Regions from separate parts of the Bacillus bruguierae genome, predicted to be linked through region 2. Evidence: riboswitches for the same ligand, from Rfam matches in the RefSeq annotation. Region 2 holds a riboswitch; each other region holds the start of a gene.
The links. A riboswitch is a leader RNA that binds a small molecule or an ion and turns the genes downstream of it on or off. The one in region 2 is predicted to bind S-adenosylmethionine.

Region 1: it holds a riboswitch for S-adenosylmethionine, as region 2 does, so the genes downstream of both, WAZ07_RS02950 (methionine biosynthesis PLP-dependent protein) here and WAZ07_RS06715 (bifunctional O-acetylhomoserine aminocarboxypropyltransferase/cysteine synthase) in region 2, are expected to answer to the same signal.
Region 3: it holds a riboswitch for S-adenosylmethionine, as region 2 does, so the genes downstream of both, WAZ07_RS20405 (peptide ABC transporter substrate-binding protein) here and WAZ07_RS06715 (bifunctional O-acetylhomoserine aminocarboxypropyltransferase/cysteine synthase) in region 2, are expected to answer to the same signal.

The regions. Positions count from the first base shown of each region.
Region 1 is NZ_JBAWSX010000001.1:590,537-595,477, forward strand. Features, by position in the region: gene WAZ07_RS02940 (class I SAM-dependent methyltransferase) at 1-59, shown strand, start outside; gene metC (cystathionine beta-lyase) at 333-1,511, opposite strand; gene WAZ07_RS02950 (methionine biosynthesis PLP-dependent protein) at 1,508-2,620, opposite strand; SAM riboswitch class I at 2,695-2,814, opposite strand; SAM riboswitch class I at 3,016-3,126, shown strand; gene WAZ07_RS02955 (bifunctional homocysteine S-methyltransferase/methylenetetrahydrofolate reductase) at 3,262-4,941, shown strand, end outside.
Region 2 is NZ_JBAWSX010000003.1:6,870-11,810, forward strand. Features, by position in the region: gene WAZ07_RS06705 (chloride channel protein) at 1-887, opposite strand, end outside; gene WAZ07_RS06710 (hotdog family protein) at 1,612-1,983, opposite strand; SAM riboswitch class I at 2,172-2,275, shown strand; gene WAZ07_RS06715 (bifunctional O-acetylhomoserine aminocarboxypropyltransferase/cysteine synthase) at 2,368-3,660, shown strand; gene metA (homoserine O-acetyltransferase MetA) at 3,644-4,549, shown strand; gene WAZ07_RS06725 (homoserine dehydrogenase) at 4,693-4,941, shown strand, end outside.
Region 3 is NZ_JBAWSX010000015.1:56,429-61,369, forward strand. Features, by position in the region: gene WAZ07_RS20395 (TetR/AcrR family transcriptional regulator) at 1-303, shown strand, start outside; gene WAZ07_RS20400 (YhgE/Pip domain-containing protein) at 357-1,502, shown strand; gene WAZ07_RS20405 (peptide ABC transporter substrate-binding protein) at 1,541-3,184, opposite strand; SAM riboswitch class I at 3,334-3,439, opposite strand; gene proC (pyrroline-5-carboxylate reductase) at 3,811-4,626, opposite strand; gene WAZ07_RS20415 (GRP family sugar transporter) at 4,762-4,941, opposite strand, start outside.

The DNA of each region.
Region 1 (4,941 bases), on a different contig from region 2:
ATTATGATGGTAGCTCTATTGAAGATGGGGCAGAGATGATTTTTGTTTGTAAGAAGTAAAAAGGAGAATTTGCTTAAGGCTAGATGAACTTTCATCTTCTATTTCCACTAACGAGAATTATGTGAGAAAAGTTCCTTCAGTCTTCTGAAGGAACTTTTGAGTCGATAATTCTTTTTCAAAAGACCAATACTTACTGTTTTCATTTTTTAGCAAGTAAATTCCTGTTATGCAGAAAAAAACATGACCGCTACTATGCGGGGCTAGATGCCCTCGCCCGCCTAAAAAGAAAAAGGTTTTTATGTCGGTTTTTTAATTTGTATTTATATAATTCTCTAGTTGACTCCTTTTTTAGAGATAACGACTTCTTCTACATACGTAAGCGCATGCTCAAAGTCCGCAATTAAATCATCTGCGTTTTCTAATCCAACAGATAAGCGCAGCAGTGCATTTGAAATTCCTCGTTTTTCACGTTCTGCTTGTGACATCGCAGCGTGTGACATTTTTGCTGGATACGAAAGAATCGATTCAACAGCTCCTAAACTAACTGCGAATACGGGAAGTTGAATGTGTGCTAGAAATTGTCGTAATGCATTTTCAGATTCTAGTGTAAAGGAAAGGACCGCTCCTGCTGATTTTGCTTGATTGTGCTGCGTTTCATATCCGGGGTGTGATGGTAACCCAGGATAATAGATATCTTTAATTTTGGGATGCTGCTGTAAATAACAGGCGATTTTTTCAGCGTTTCGTGAAGAGTGCTCTAAGCGAACGTGCAATGTTTTTAAACCGCGAAGGACAAGGGAGCAATCTTGTGGTCCTAATATAGCTCCAAAAGAATTTTGTAAAAATCCAACTTTTTGTGCGAGTTCTTCATCTTTTACGATTGCTAATCCGGCAGTAACATCACTATGACCTGCAAGAAATTTTGTTGCGCTATGGAGAACGATATCAGCCCCAAGTTCTATTGGTTTTTGGTAAAGGGGTGTTAAAAATGTATTATCAACAAAAGTGAGTGCATGGGCAGATTTTGCAAGTTCACAAACGGCTCTAATATTTGTTACTTTTAATAATGGATTTGACGGTGTTTCAACGTAAAAAACTTTTGTATTGGGACGAATATTTTGTTCTACCTCTTCTAAATTTGTCATGTCAACGAATGTGTGTGAAACGCCGTAACGAGAGAGAACTTCCGTTATAATTCGGTATGTACCTCCGTACACGTCTTCAGAAATAAGGACATGGTCTCCTTGAGATAAAAGAAGAAAAGCAGTTGAAATAGCAGCCATGCCAGATGAAAAGGCAAATCCTTTGCTTCCGCCTTCTAGTAAAGCGATTAGTTCCTCGAGAGCTTCGCGTGTTGGATTTCCAGAACGACTATAATCATATTTTCCAAATGAATCTACATCAAATTGATGAAATGTAGATGTATTGTAAACAGGAACATTTACAGCACCTGTTTGTTTGTCATGCTTAAAACGATTATGAAGTAAAAGCGTATCTAGGGAATAACTCATATTCTCACTCCTTCTTTTACTTGTTTTAAAGTTTGCTGTAAGTCTTGAATTAAATCATCTTGGTTTTCAATTCCTACGGAGAAGCGCAGCAGACGATTACAAACGCCTCGTGCTATGCGAATATCTTCTGGTATATCGGCATGTGTTTGTGTTGCGGGGTATGTAATAAAGCTTTCTACACCGCCAAGACTTTCTGCAAACGTAATAAGAGAAAGCGATTGTAAGAATGGATCAATCCACGCTTCTTCTCGTAGTTTAAAAGAGATCATACCGCCTTTTCCTGGATAATACACATCGGTTATGGCTTCTTCTTCTTGTAAATAGGAAACAATTGCTTTTGCGTTCTCTTCATGCTGCCTCATGCGCAGCGCTAATGTTTTCATGCCGCGTATTAAAAGCCAAGAATCAAATGGATTTAACACCGCTCCAGATGCATTGTGATAGTAAGCGAGTTCTTCGCATAATTTTGCCCCTTTTGCAACAACGAGTCCGCTTAATACATCATTATGACCGCCTAAATACTTTGTAGCGCTATGCAGGACAATGTCGGCACCTGTTGTTAATGGTTGTTGCAAATAGGGTGTGTAAAATGTGTTATCGACAATAAGGAGCAAGTCGTGACGTTTTGCAATGGCAGCAACTGCGGCAATGTCCATTATTTGCATAAGTGGATTTGTTGGTGTTTCTATGAAAATGGCTTTTGTTTTCGGTGAAATTGCTTTTTCAATTTCTTCTATATGTTGTGTATCTATATATCTACATCGAACATCCCATTTTTGCTCGTGTTCTGTAAATAACCGATATGTTCCGCCGTATAAATCTTCAGATACAATTAGTTCGTCACCAGAGCGAAATAGTGAAAGGACAAGAAGAACAGCAGCCATTCCTGAGCTACAGGCATAGCCTTGCTCGCCATGTTCTAAGTCAGCGATCGCGCGTTCTAATAGAAGGCGTGTTGGGTTTCCAGTTCGGGAATAATCAAACCCTGTTGACTTTCCAATTCCTTCGTGGCGATAAGCAGTGGAAAAGTAAACGGGTGGGTTGACCGCTCCAGTTATTGTTTCACTGCGATTTCCAATTTGGGCAAGCTTTGTTTCCATTGTAGACATAATAGAATTCCTCCCTAGTACAAAATAAAAAAGCCTTCTAAGAAGAAGGCTTATATACGGGAAATATAGTCTTCTTCTTATCTGTCAAATCATTTCTCAATTTGCTGGAATTAGCACCTTATTAACAAATAAAAAGCTTGTTAATGGTTGCTGAGGCGTCATTGGGCCAGTCCCTCGACCTCTCTCGATAAGAATTCGAAATATGAAGTTTTTGATTATGTTTTTTACTTTACAACAAATTTAGAAAGAAACGCAACTATATTTTGAATAATTTTATTTTTCTTTATTTTCATTGACTTTCGTATTTTAACATGCTAAATTAGTGAAAAAATTAACAAAGATTGTTAATAAGTGAACGGATAATGTTTACTTTTTGTAATTATAATCGAATGAAACTCTTATTAAGAGTGGTGGAGGGAAAGGCCCTGTGAAACCCAGCAACCTTCAAGCAATATGTTTGAAACGGTGCTAAGACCTGCAGAACAAATTGTTCTGAATGATAAGAGGAGGATAAAATGCTGTCCCCCTCTTCTCAATGAAGAGGGGGGTTTTTTATATAAATACAAATTAAAAAACGACATAAAAACCCCCACTGATTAAAGTTTCACTTTATATATATTGAAAAGAAGAGAGGGAGACATGTGAAACTACTAGATTTATTGCAAAGAGGAATTGTGATTGGGGACGGAGCGATGGGAACATTGTTGTATTCTCATGGTTTACAAAGCTGCTTTGAAGAATTGAATTTATCTGAGCCGGAACGGATTATTTCGATTCATAAACAATATGTTGCCGCAGGGGCAGATGTCATTCAAACCAATACATACGGAGCAAATGAAGGGAAACTTCGTATGTACGGTCTTGAGGATCGCGTAAGGAAAATTAACCGCGCTGCTGTAAGACATGCAAAAGAAGCGGTGACAGAAAAGAATGCAATCGTAGGAACAATCGGTGGAATGAAACATATTGGAGCAGTTACAACCACGGATATGGAGCGTGAATTTATGCTCTTAGAGCAAGCAAATGCCCTGCTAGAAGAAAGTGTTGATGGGTTATTACTAGAAACATTTTACGATGAATTTGAATTACTTCATGCAGTAAAAGTATTACGGAAGCAAACCAATGTCCCTCTTATTGCGCAGCTTGCCCTTCATGAAGCTGGTACAACACAAAATGGAAATAGTGTAGATGATGTATTGAAGCAGCTTATAGAGTATGGTGCAAATGTGGTCGGATTAAATTGTCAGTTAGGGCCGCTTCATATGATTGAATCTTTTGAGACGATAGAAATTCCTAAATATAGTTATTTATCTGCGTATCCAAATGCTGGTCTTCCTAAATATGTAGAGGGCCGTTACGTATACGAAGGAAGCCCGGCTTATTTTGAAGAAATGGCGCCGGAATTTATTAAGCAAGGCGTTAGGCTGCTTGGGGGGTGTTGCGGTACAACTCCTTCTCATATCGAAGCGATGAAGCGAGCACTTGAAAATGAGCATCCTGTAACAGCTAAAGAAGTTGTAAAGCGAGCTGAAGTAATAGCAAAGCAGCGTGTAAATACAGTAGATCGAATTACATTAGCAGAAAAAGCGAAAAAGGAAACGACAGTGATTGTTGAGCTAGATCCACCCAAAACGTTGGATACGCAGAGATTTTTTGAAGGAGCTAAGGCGTTGAAGCGTGCAGGAGCAGATGCCATTACGTTAGCTGATAATTCTTTAGCGTCGCCTCGCGTATCAAATATGGCAATGGGAGCGTTATTAACAAAGCACGATATCCCTATATTAATTCATTTAACGTGCCGTGATCATAATGTGATTGGGCTGCAGTCTCATTTACTAGGATTAGCAGCGCTCGGCATGGAGGAAATATTAGCATTAACTGGAGATCCTGCGAGGGTTGGTGATTTTCCTGGTGCAACATCTGTATATGACCTTTCTTCTATAGAACTCATTAAAATGATTAAAGAAATGAACAATGGCCGGTCTATCTTAGGAAAAACAATAGGAGCAGCTACCCGTTTTTCGGTTGGTGGGGCTTTTAATCCACATGTAAGACATATCGAGGCAGCTGTAAAACGTATGGAGAAAAAAATTGCAGCTGGTGCTGAGTATTTTTTAACACAGCCCATTTATGATGCAGCAGTCATTCGAAACGTGTATGAAGCGACGAAGCATATCGAACAGCCAATTTTTATTGGGATTATGCCGCTTGTAAGTAAACGAAATGCAGACTTTTTACATTTTGAGGTGCCAGGCATTACTCTTCCAGAAGAAGTGAGAAGGCGTATGGACGGACATAAAACATCAGAAGCAGCAGTGGCA
Region 2 (4,941 bases):
TCATGGACTAAGTCTTTTAATTGATGTTCTCCTGAAAACATTGTGTAGGGTAGTAAAGTTCCGGCAATCCCTAAAAGAATGCCACCTATAATTCCCAATGTGACTTTATATTCTTGAAAAGGATGAACGATTTTTTCAAATATATATTCTATCTTGAAATAAAAATAGCCTACACCAGCTCCTATACAAATCAGAGGTAAAAAGGCAATCCATTCCTGAAGTGAAAAAGACCCTTTCCCAAAATCAACAATAAAAGATCCTCGATTATCAAACTTACTAAGTAATAAATAAACAGAAAAACCAGCAAAAGTAGTAGCGAGATATACAATAGTTTTTTTTCCTTTGGAAATTTCGTCAATTGGTTTATTCTCATTTTCACTCGGAGCTAAATAACCGAATAATGGCGCATTAAAAATAACACTTAAAGTAGCACCAATTCCAATTTCAGTTAATCCCTTCATTCCTTTTAAAGCGAAATGAAAACGATCTCCAACCCACGTACAAAGTCCACCGATAATTCCAACAAGTGCTGCTTCCGGTCCTAAGCTTGCACCAAATATTAAAACAATAATAGCTGTTAACGTAGATTTATGTACAAAACTATACTCAATTCTACCTGTTTTTTTATATTCGCCCATTACTTCTGGCATTAAACGCGGGTATGTACCGAAGTATTTTTGTGACAGTCCGACAAGAACACCGCCAATCATTGTTACACAAATTGTATAATAAGGTGGTAATGAAAATTCTTTGGGTAAATATCCCCAAATAAAGTGAATTCCAGCATTTGTGGTAACTAAAAATAACCAGACTGTAGCACCAACTATAGAACCTAGAAACATACCGTACATGATAAGTAAAGAATGCATGCCTCTTCTAATAGTCATTTTTATGCCTCCTTTATGTTACATTCTTGTTATGAAAAATTTAGAGATTCTGATACGAGAATAATTATGCTTATATATGTTATGACAGCTCTTTTTTACATTTTTGTAAAAAGACTTACTGAAGAGTAATTTATATAAAAGATAGAGAATTACCTATAGTGTTTAATATTAAAGGATTTATATGAATTTTATTTGAAATTCATATGAAAAATGTGCAGCAACATAGTTATTAAGTTAAGTTTTTAATCCCCATAAAGAAAAAATATCACTTTATAATAAGTGATGTGGCAACATTTGTATAAGTAGCGTTGTGAAAAATAGCATTTTCAAGGTTACCTTAATGAATTAAATATAACTCTTTCATTTTACATAGTAAGTAAGGTTTTTTAAATGTATTTTTGGTCTTTAAATAGAACATTTCCTGTATTTTTTCAAATTTATCCCGCTATTTGTGGGCAGTAAGACCCCCACCTCAAGATTCAGAGAGAAGGCATTGTCTAGTTCCAGTGGCTAGAATGTTCGGTGGCTTCGCTTCTTCCTACGAGGTAAAATACACATCTACGTCAGAAGCTCCATCCCCCTCACATTCTGGACGAGCCGATTCTACTTTTCTAAAGAAGATAGGTGGGGAAGTCAAAAGCCTGATTGGGCGTTTTTTTATCAGTAAGGAATGAAAAATCCCCCACTTCAAGAGGCATTGGCCGATAAGTGGGGGTAGTTCAAATTATTGACGAATAATTCCTTGGAAGGATCCTTCCAATACTTTTTTACCATTTTGATTAAAGCATTCTGCCTTTGAAACAGCAATTATTCGATCTGCTTGTTTTTCATGATGAATAAGTGTGACTTCACATCGAACAGTATCTCCGGTAAAGACTGGGCGTAAGAAAGTAAGCTCCACATCTCTTGCAATAAAATTTAAATCGCCGCCAATTTTTGTAGGTAATGTTGCAACGAGTAATCCTTGTACCATTACGCGTCCATGTTCATCTGGAACAACATGATGTTCACCAGCATCACCAGAAATTTTACTAAATAGCTCTACATCCTCTCTCGTAAATGATTTTTCAAAAGTTAAAATTTCTCCGACTTTCATGTATCTATCGCCTCCTATTGGTTTATGAATGAGTTATCATTCATACTTTTAATTTTACAGAATATTCTTTATTTGGTAAAGTTCAGCGGTAGAGGGAATAAAACAGTTAATGAAATACTTTGGAAATATTCAGAAAAATATATTGACATGAGGAAATAGTTTCTATAAAATCATCGGTAATTGCATAAGTCTTATCAAGAATAGGTGGAGGGAACGGGCCCTATGAAACCTTGGCAACAGCCGTAAATCGGAATTGTGCCAAATCCTGCAGGTATTTCCTGAAAGATAAGAAAGGCTACATGGCGAGCGTTTATCTAAGCTGCTTCTTTCTTATTTAGGAAAGAAGCAGTTTTTTATTTTATATAAAAGAAAGGAGTTTGGGAAATGGGAGAATCATGGGGAAAAGGAACGATTTGCGTGCAAGGTGGCTATACGCCGAAAAATGGTGAACCGCGTGTTTTGCCGCTTTATCAAAGTACAACGTATAAATATGACACTTCTGATGATTTAGCAGCTCTCTTTAATTTGGAGGCAGAAGGATATATTTATACGCGTATTGGCAACCCGACACTTGCGGCATTTGAGCAGAAGTTGACAGAGTTAGAGGGCGGTGTTGGTGCGGTTGCAACCGCATCAGGGCAAGCTGCGATTATGCTAGCGGTATTAAATATTTGTAACAGCGGCGATCATTTGCTCTGCTCATCAACAGTATATGGCGGTACATTTAATTTATTTGCAGTTAGTCTTAAGAAGCTTGGGATTGAGGTTACGTTCTTTAATCCAAACCTATCTGCTGATAAAATTGTTGCCCTCGCAAATGAGAAAACAAAGCTTGTGTATGCGGAATCGCTTGGAAATCCTGCGATGAATGTACTGAATTTTAAAGAGTTTTCTGATGCGGCAAAAGAGCTTGGAATACCGTTTATTGTGGATAATACGTTAGCGACACCGTATTTATGTCATGCATTTGAACATGGTGCAAACATTGTTGTTCATTCTACAACGAAATATATTGATGGTCATGCAAGCTCACTTGGCGGCATTGTCATTGATGGGGGAAATTTCGATTGGAGTAAATTTCCTGAATTTGTTGAACCAGATCCGAGCTATCATGGTGTGAACTATGTGAAAAAGTTCGGGCAAGCAGCATACATTGTGAAAGCTCGTGTACAGTTATTAAGAGACTATGGAAATTGTATGAGCCCATTCAATGCGTACATGAGCAATATTGGCTTAGAAACGTTGCATCTTCGTATGGAGCGACATAGTCAAAATGCATTAGCTGTTGCACAGTGGTTATCGCAGCATGAGCGCGTTGATTGGGTCAATTATCCTGGACTTCAAAATAATGAAAATTATGCATTGGCGCAAAAATATTTACCGAAAGGTGCGAGTGGTGTTTTGACATTTGGAGTAAAAGGAGGTCTTGAATCTGCTAAACAGTTTATTAAAGATGTGAAGCTTGCCACATTGGTGACGCATGTTGCAGATGTAAGAACTTGTGTCATTCACCCTGCAAGCACAACGCATCGTCAGCTTACAGAAGAGCAGCAGCGTTTAGCAGGTGTAACGCCTGATTTAATTCGATTATCGGTTGGTATTGAAGATGCGGCGGATATTATTGCTGATTTAAAAGCAGCACTTTCTGGAGGAAAACAGTATGCCGATCATCATTGATAAAGATTTACCAGCTCGTAAAGTATTACAAAATGAAAATATTTTTGTGATGACGAAAGAGCGAGCAGAAACGCAAGATATTCGTGCCTTGAAGATTGCTATTTTAAATTTAATGCCAACAAAACAAGAAACAGAAACGCATTTGCTTCGTTTAATTGGAAATACACCGCTTCAACTCGATGTCCATTTACTTCATATGGGGTCCCATACATCAAGAAATGTAACTCAGGAGCATTTAACAAGCTTTTATAAGACATTTCATGATATTGAAGGAGAAAAATTTGACGGGCTCATCATTACGGGTGCTCCGGTTGAAACACTTACTTTCGAAGAGGTAGATTATTGGGAAGAACTGAAGAAAATTATGGCTTATTCGAAGACACATGTTACATCAACGCTTCATATTTGCTGGGGGGCACAAGCTGGATTGTATTATCACTACGGCGTTCCGAAATATTTGCTAGAGCAAAAGATGTTTGGGGTATTTGAGCATGAAGTGCAGCAGGAGCATGTGAAATTATTACGCGGTTTTGATGAAAGCTTTTTTGCACCGCATTCTCGTTATACAGAAGTCCGTGCATCTGATATTCAAAAAGTAGAGGAGCTTGATTTGTTAGCGACATCTGAAGAAGCCGGTGTGCATATCGTTATGAATAAAGATGGAAAGCATATTTTTGTTCTTGGTCATAGTGAATACAGCTGTGAGACATTAAAGCAAGAATACGAGCGTGATCAGCAAAGAGGACTGGATATTCCTATTCCCAAAAACTATTTTAAACATGACGATCCTCTAGAAAAACCAGTAGTAAAGTGGCGTAGCCATGGAAATTTACTATTCTCAAATTGGTTGAATTACTATGTGTATCAGGAAACCCCGTATATTTTGTAAAGGAAGGTGTGCATAACACTTGGTAACGTTTTCTTTGTAAAGAACGATCTTTATTATTCAGAATGTTCTAAATATATTGTTTTTTGTAATTTTAACTTATATAATGGCACCTAAATACAATTTTTAGAGGGGTGGACAGTACTATGAACGAAATTCAAGTCGGCCTATTAGGTCTTGGAACTGTAGGAAGCGGCGTGGTGCGCATTATTGAAGATCATCAAGATCGTTTAGCGCACCAAATCGGTTGTCCTGTCAAAGTGGCAAAAGTATTGGTACAAAATTTAGAAAAAGAACGAGAGGTCCAAGTAACCCCTACATTATTAACGAAAAATCCCAATGAAATTATAAATAATCCAGATGTTGATGTTGTGATTGAAGTGATGGGCGGTATA
Region 3 (4,941 bases), on a different contig from region 2:
AATGAAGTGAAAGACATGATTTCTATTGGTATACGTGAAACAGGTGAATTTCCTGAATTAGATGATGAAATCGCTAAGATACCAAAAGGCCTAAAAGAAGAATTGATGATTTATTTTGAAAAGATGCAGCAAGACGGGAAAATTATTCATACAAATATTGAAGCACAAGTCATGAACTTTATATGGATTAATTTTGGTTATTTTCTATCTAAATTACGTTTTGAAAATCGACTTATAGAGATAAATGATGAAAATTTTATTGAAAATAATATAACCTTATATGCTAGGGCATTAAGACCCTAGTATTTATTTAAAATTAAATGCAAGCATGCACTTGCTTGCGGAAGGGTGAGAAGATGAATACATTAAAACAATTTTTAAAAATACCGGGTACGTATGTAGGGGGTGTAGTAGCGTTAGCGTTTCAACTTATTTTCTTTTGCGTTTGGCTGACAGCGTATGATGGAGTAAATGAAAGAGCGGATCAAATGCACATTGCTATTGTGAATCAGGATACGAACATGGGAAGTAAAGTAACAGAAGGTTTACAGAAGAACTTACCTTTTCAAGTAACAAAAGAAAAATCTATGGAAGAAGCAAAAGAAGAAATGAATGCACATGCATACGATATGATTATTGAAATTCCGACTTCTTTTTCAAAGGATGTAAGTGAAAAAGGAAAAACAGATTTAATCTTTCATATTAACCAAGCAAACGCTATGATGGCAAAGCAGATGATGGAAGGAGTTGCGAAACAAGTTCGTGACAATGTAAATAAAGAAATATCAAATTATAAGCAGCAAGCAGTTGCTGGAAAATTACAAGCCATGGGACCAGGAAGTGTAGAAGCAATAAAAGGCTTAACTGAAGACTCAGTTGGATTTACGATTTATAAAGTAAATGATGCGAAAGGATTTTCTGTCAACATGGTACCGCTTATGATCGTGTTAGCTTCATTTGTAGGAGCGATGATTATGAGCATGGAGTTATATAAAGTATCGCAACTTGTTGAAAGAGGTTTGGGGAATTTCTTTTCAAGGCAACTTATTAATATGGCTGTTGCTGTAGTATTGGCAATTATTACAATTGTTTTGATGAAGTTCTTTCAGATTCCAATACAGGAACCGATATTTACGGTTTGGTTGTTTCAAACCATTGTCTTTTTTGCTTTTCTTTCCTTAACGCAAATGTTTCTTAATTTATTTGGAAATGCGGGGATGCTATTTAATATTCTTACGTTATCTTTACAGCTTGTGAGCGCTGGTGTGATGGTACCGCATGTGATGCTATCACATACGTATCAAACAATTGGAAATTTACTTCCTGCCACATATGCAGCAGATGGATATTATACAATTATATTTGGAGGAGAGAATCTAACAAAAAATATCATGTTTTTATGCATGATTATTGCGGTGACTCAAATAATTGCTGTAATCGGATATAAAATATCTATCTCATTGAAGAAAAATCAAACTGTAATAAAAGGGAATGAAGCATAAAGAAAAAGGTATCCTTTGAAAGGGATACCTTTTGTATATTACTTTTCAATTCTTGCCCATTTAAAGTTTAATGGACCTGCAAAATCAACCTCAACGACACCTTTTACATAAGAGCGCTGTAAATAAGATTTTCCGTTTTGATATAGAGGTGAGATTACCGCATCTTTAAATAAGATTTTTTCTGTTTGTTTTAAAGCTTCCCAGCGTGCTTTTTCATTACCAGCGAGATCTGTTTTTACTTTTTTGATTAAATCATCAAATTCCTTATTAGAGTAATGATCTAAGTTGTATGGATTACCGGTTGTGAACAATTCTAAGAATGTAATTGGATCAGCAAAGTCTGGACTCCAGCCATCGATACCAATTTCATAATTGCCTTGTAATAATAAAGTTACTTGTTGCTTACGAGGCTGTGGTTTTAATGTAACTGTTAATCCTTCTAAGTTTTTCTCAAGTTGCTCTTTTAAATACGCTCCTGTTTTCTTTGATAAATCCGTATCGCTTGTTAAAAGTTCTAGTGTAATTTTATCTGGTCCAAGTTCTTGTTTTGCTTTTTTCCATAATTTTTGAGCCTCTTTTGGACTTTCTTTTGTTAAGTCACCATTTTCAGCGCGGAAGTCTTTTCCGTTCGGTCCTTTTGCAAAGTTTTTTGGAATAAGCGAGTAGGCAGGAAGAGAGCCATCATTCAATAGAACATTTACAAAAGCTTTTTTATCGATTGTTTTATCAATAGCTTGGCGAGCATTAATGTTTTGTAGTACTTTATTTTGTTGGTTCATGCGTAAAAATTGTACGCCGACAGCTGGTCGTTCTTTAAAATTAGAATCTTTACGGTATTTATCAACTAAATCAGATGTTAAAACAACACGGTCAAGTTGTTTAGATTCGTATAGGTTTACCTCTGTTGATTTCTCTTTCACGATATTAAAATTAATTTCTTCTAATTTTACAACATCTTTATCCCAATAGTTTGGATTTTTCTTAAATTGGAAGCTTTGTTCATGTTTCCAATTTTCTAATGTAAAGGCCCCATTATAAATTAATGCGTTAGACTCTAAAGCGTACTTCTTGCCTTGTGATTTAAAGAATTCTTCGTTAACAGGCAGGAATGTTGGGAACGCTGTTAAGCTAATAAAGTAAGGCACAGGGCGGTCTAACTCTACTTCCAATGTTTTATCATCAATTGCTTTTACACCTAGTTGATCAAGCGAAAGCTCTTTATTGTTAATCTTTTGCGCATTTTTTATGTCAAAGAATAAGAAAGCATATTCAGAAGCTGTTGCAGGATCAACAGCACGTTGCCAAGCGAATACGAAGTCTTTCGCTGTAACAGGTGTTCCATTGGACCATTTTGAATCTCGTAAATGAAACGTATATTTTGTTTTATCTGCATTAACATCATGCGATTTCGCGACACCAGGAACAGGTTTGTTTCCTTCTCCAAGGTTATATAAGCCTTCAAATACGTTTCTCATCACTTGCCCAGAATCGGTATCTGTTGCACGTGCCGTATCCATCGTACGAATTTCAGTAGGAGATGCTAAGTTAAGTACTTGTTTATCAGGTGCTTTATCTTTTGCTTTTACATCGTTCGCGTTATCTTTATTATAGCTACCGCATCCTGTTAATAATAAGCTTGCTCCTAAAACAGATACGACAGCAGGTAAAAATTTCTTTTTCATGTTTTGTTCCTCCCTAAATTGTTTGTCTACTTTGTTTTCATGTTTTGTTGGCCAACAATTATGAGGGAAATAAAAAATCCCTCTTTTCGTATAGAAAAAGAGGGATTTAAATGTTATAAATGTGCGCACATTTATAAACAAAGTCCCTCATTCTATCTTTCAAGCTAACTGCTTGCAGGAAGTGGCACAGTATTCGCAAGCGAACCTGTTGCCGAGGTTTCACAGGGCCAGTCCCTCCACCTCTCTGGATACAATGAGTAAACATAATAAATAAGTATTAAATTTTGTGTTGCTTTGATTATTCAAAATATTAGCACTGAGATAAAAGAACTGTCAATTAGAATATTAATATTTTGAATTTTAAGTTTAATCAGAACGGAAGGTCATCAAACATTTGCTTGATGACCTTATATATATATCCAAGTAAAAAAACGACATAAAAACCTATTTCTTTTTAGGGGTGGACAAGAGCGTCTGGCCGTGTATAGAAGCGGTTAGGGCCTTTTCCTGCCACATGCCAGGTTTAAAATAAAGGGAGCAAGCGAGTACAGCTCATGTTGTATTTTGCATAGCAGCGACTTATATGTCGAAAAATTAAAATGATCTGAGTTAGCCTCAGTCTTGTTTTACAATTGAATTGTTTTTCCACTAGCTTTTTTATTTGTTGCTTCAATTGCCTCTTGTATCATGTTCATAAAATTATTTTCATATAATACTTTCAAACCTGCTGCAGTTGCGCCACCGGGTGTTGTCACTTGTTCACGAAGCATAGCAGGATTGTTTTCACTTTCTAGCATAGAAGCAGACCCCGTAATCATTTTAATTACGAGATGCTTTGCAGTTATCTCATCGATACCATACCGTTTTGTTGCTTCAATTAAGCTCTCGGCAAAATAGTAGAGAAAGGCAGGGGCGCTTCCTGTGACAGCTGTTAGTTGATGAATTTCTTCTTCTGTACATAATTGTGCGTCTCCAATACCTTTTACGAGCATTTGCAAAATTTCAAGATGTCCTTTGCTTACAAAAGAGCCTGCTGTGTATAAAGAAATGGATTTCCCGATTGTAGCAGCTGTATTTGGCATAATCCAAGCAACGGCAGCACCTTTAGGAAGCTTTGATTCTAAATAAGAAGGTCCAATACCAGCTGCAACTGTTACAATAAACTGATTGCTGACAAGTGGAGAGAGTTCAGTTAACAGTTGTTCATGTGCTTCTGGAGGCATTGCTAAGACGATAACATCAACATCTGCCGCATATTGTTTCCAATCTGTTGTTGTAGAAACAGCATACTTTTCATGTAACTCTGTAAGCCTTTCTTGATTTCGTTGATTGGATACGACAATCTCAGCAATGTGTTCTTTACTTGTATGAAGAAGCCCGGCAAAAAGGGCTTCAGCCATACGACCTGCACCAATAAACAGCACTCTTTGTTTCTTTTGCATATTTTTTGATCCTTCCTGTAGGAAATGTATTGCTAAAACGATAACATTGATAAAAGAGAATTGTAAAAAGAAAAGGCTTGTATACAAAAAAATCCTAGTTTCAGAAAATAGCATTTCCGAAACTAGGATATATCATTAAGCTTTTGCCAAACCAAGTAGAACAGCCCCGCCAATAATTAAAGCACTACCAAGCGCGATAAATACCATTTGACGTTTTGTTTTCTTTTCACCTAAGAAGACAATTGCACCAAACGTTGAGATGACAATCCCTGTTTGAGATAATGAGAAGCTTGTTGCAACGCCAACTCGTGGTAA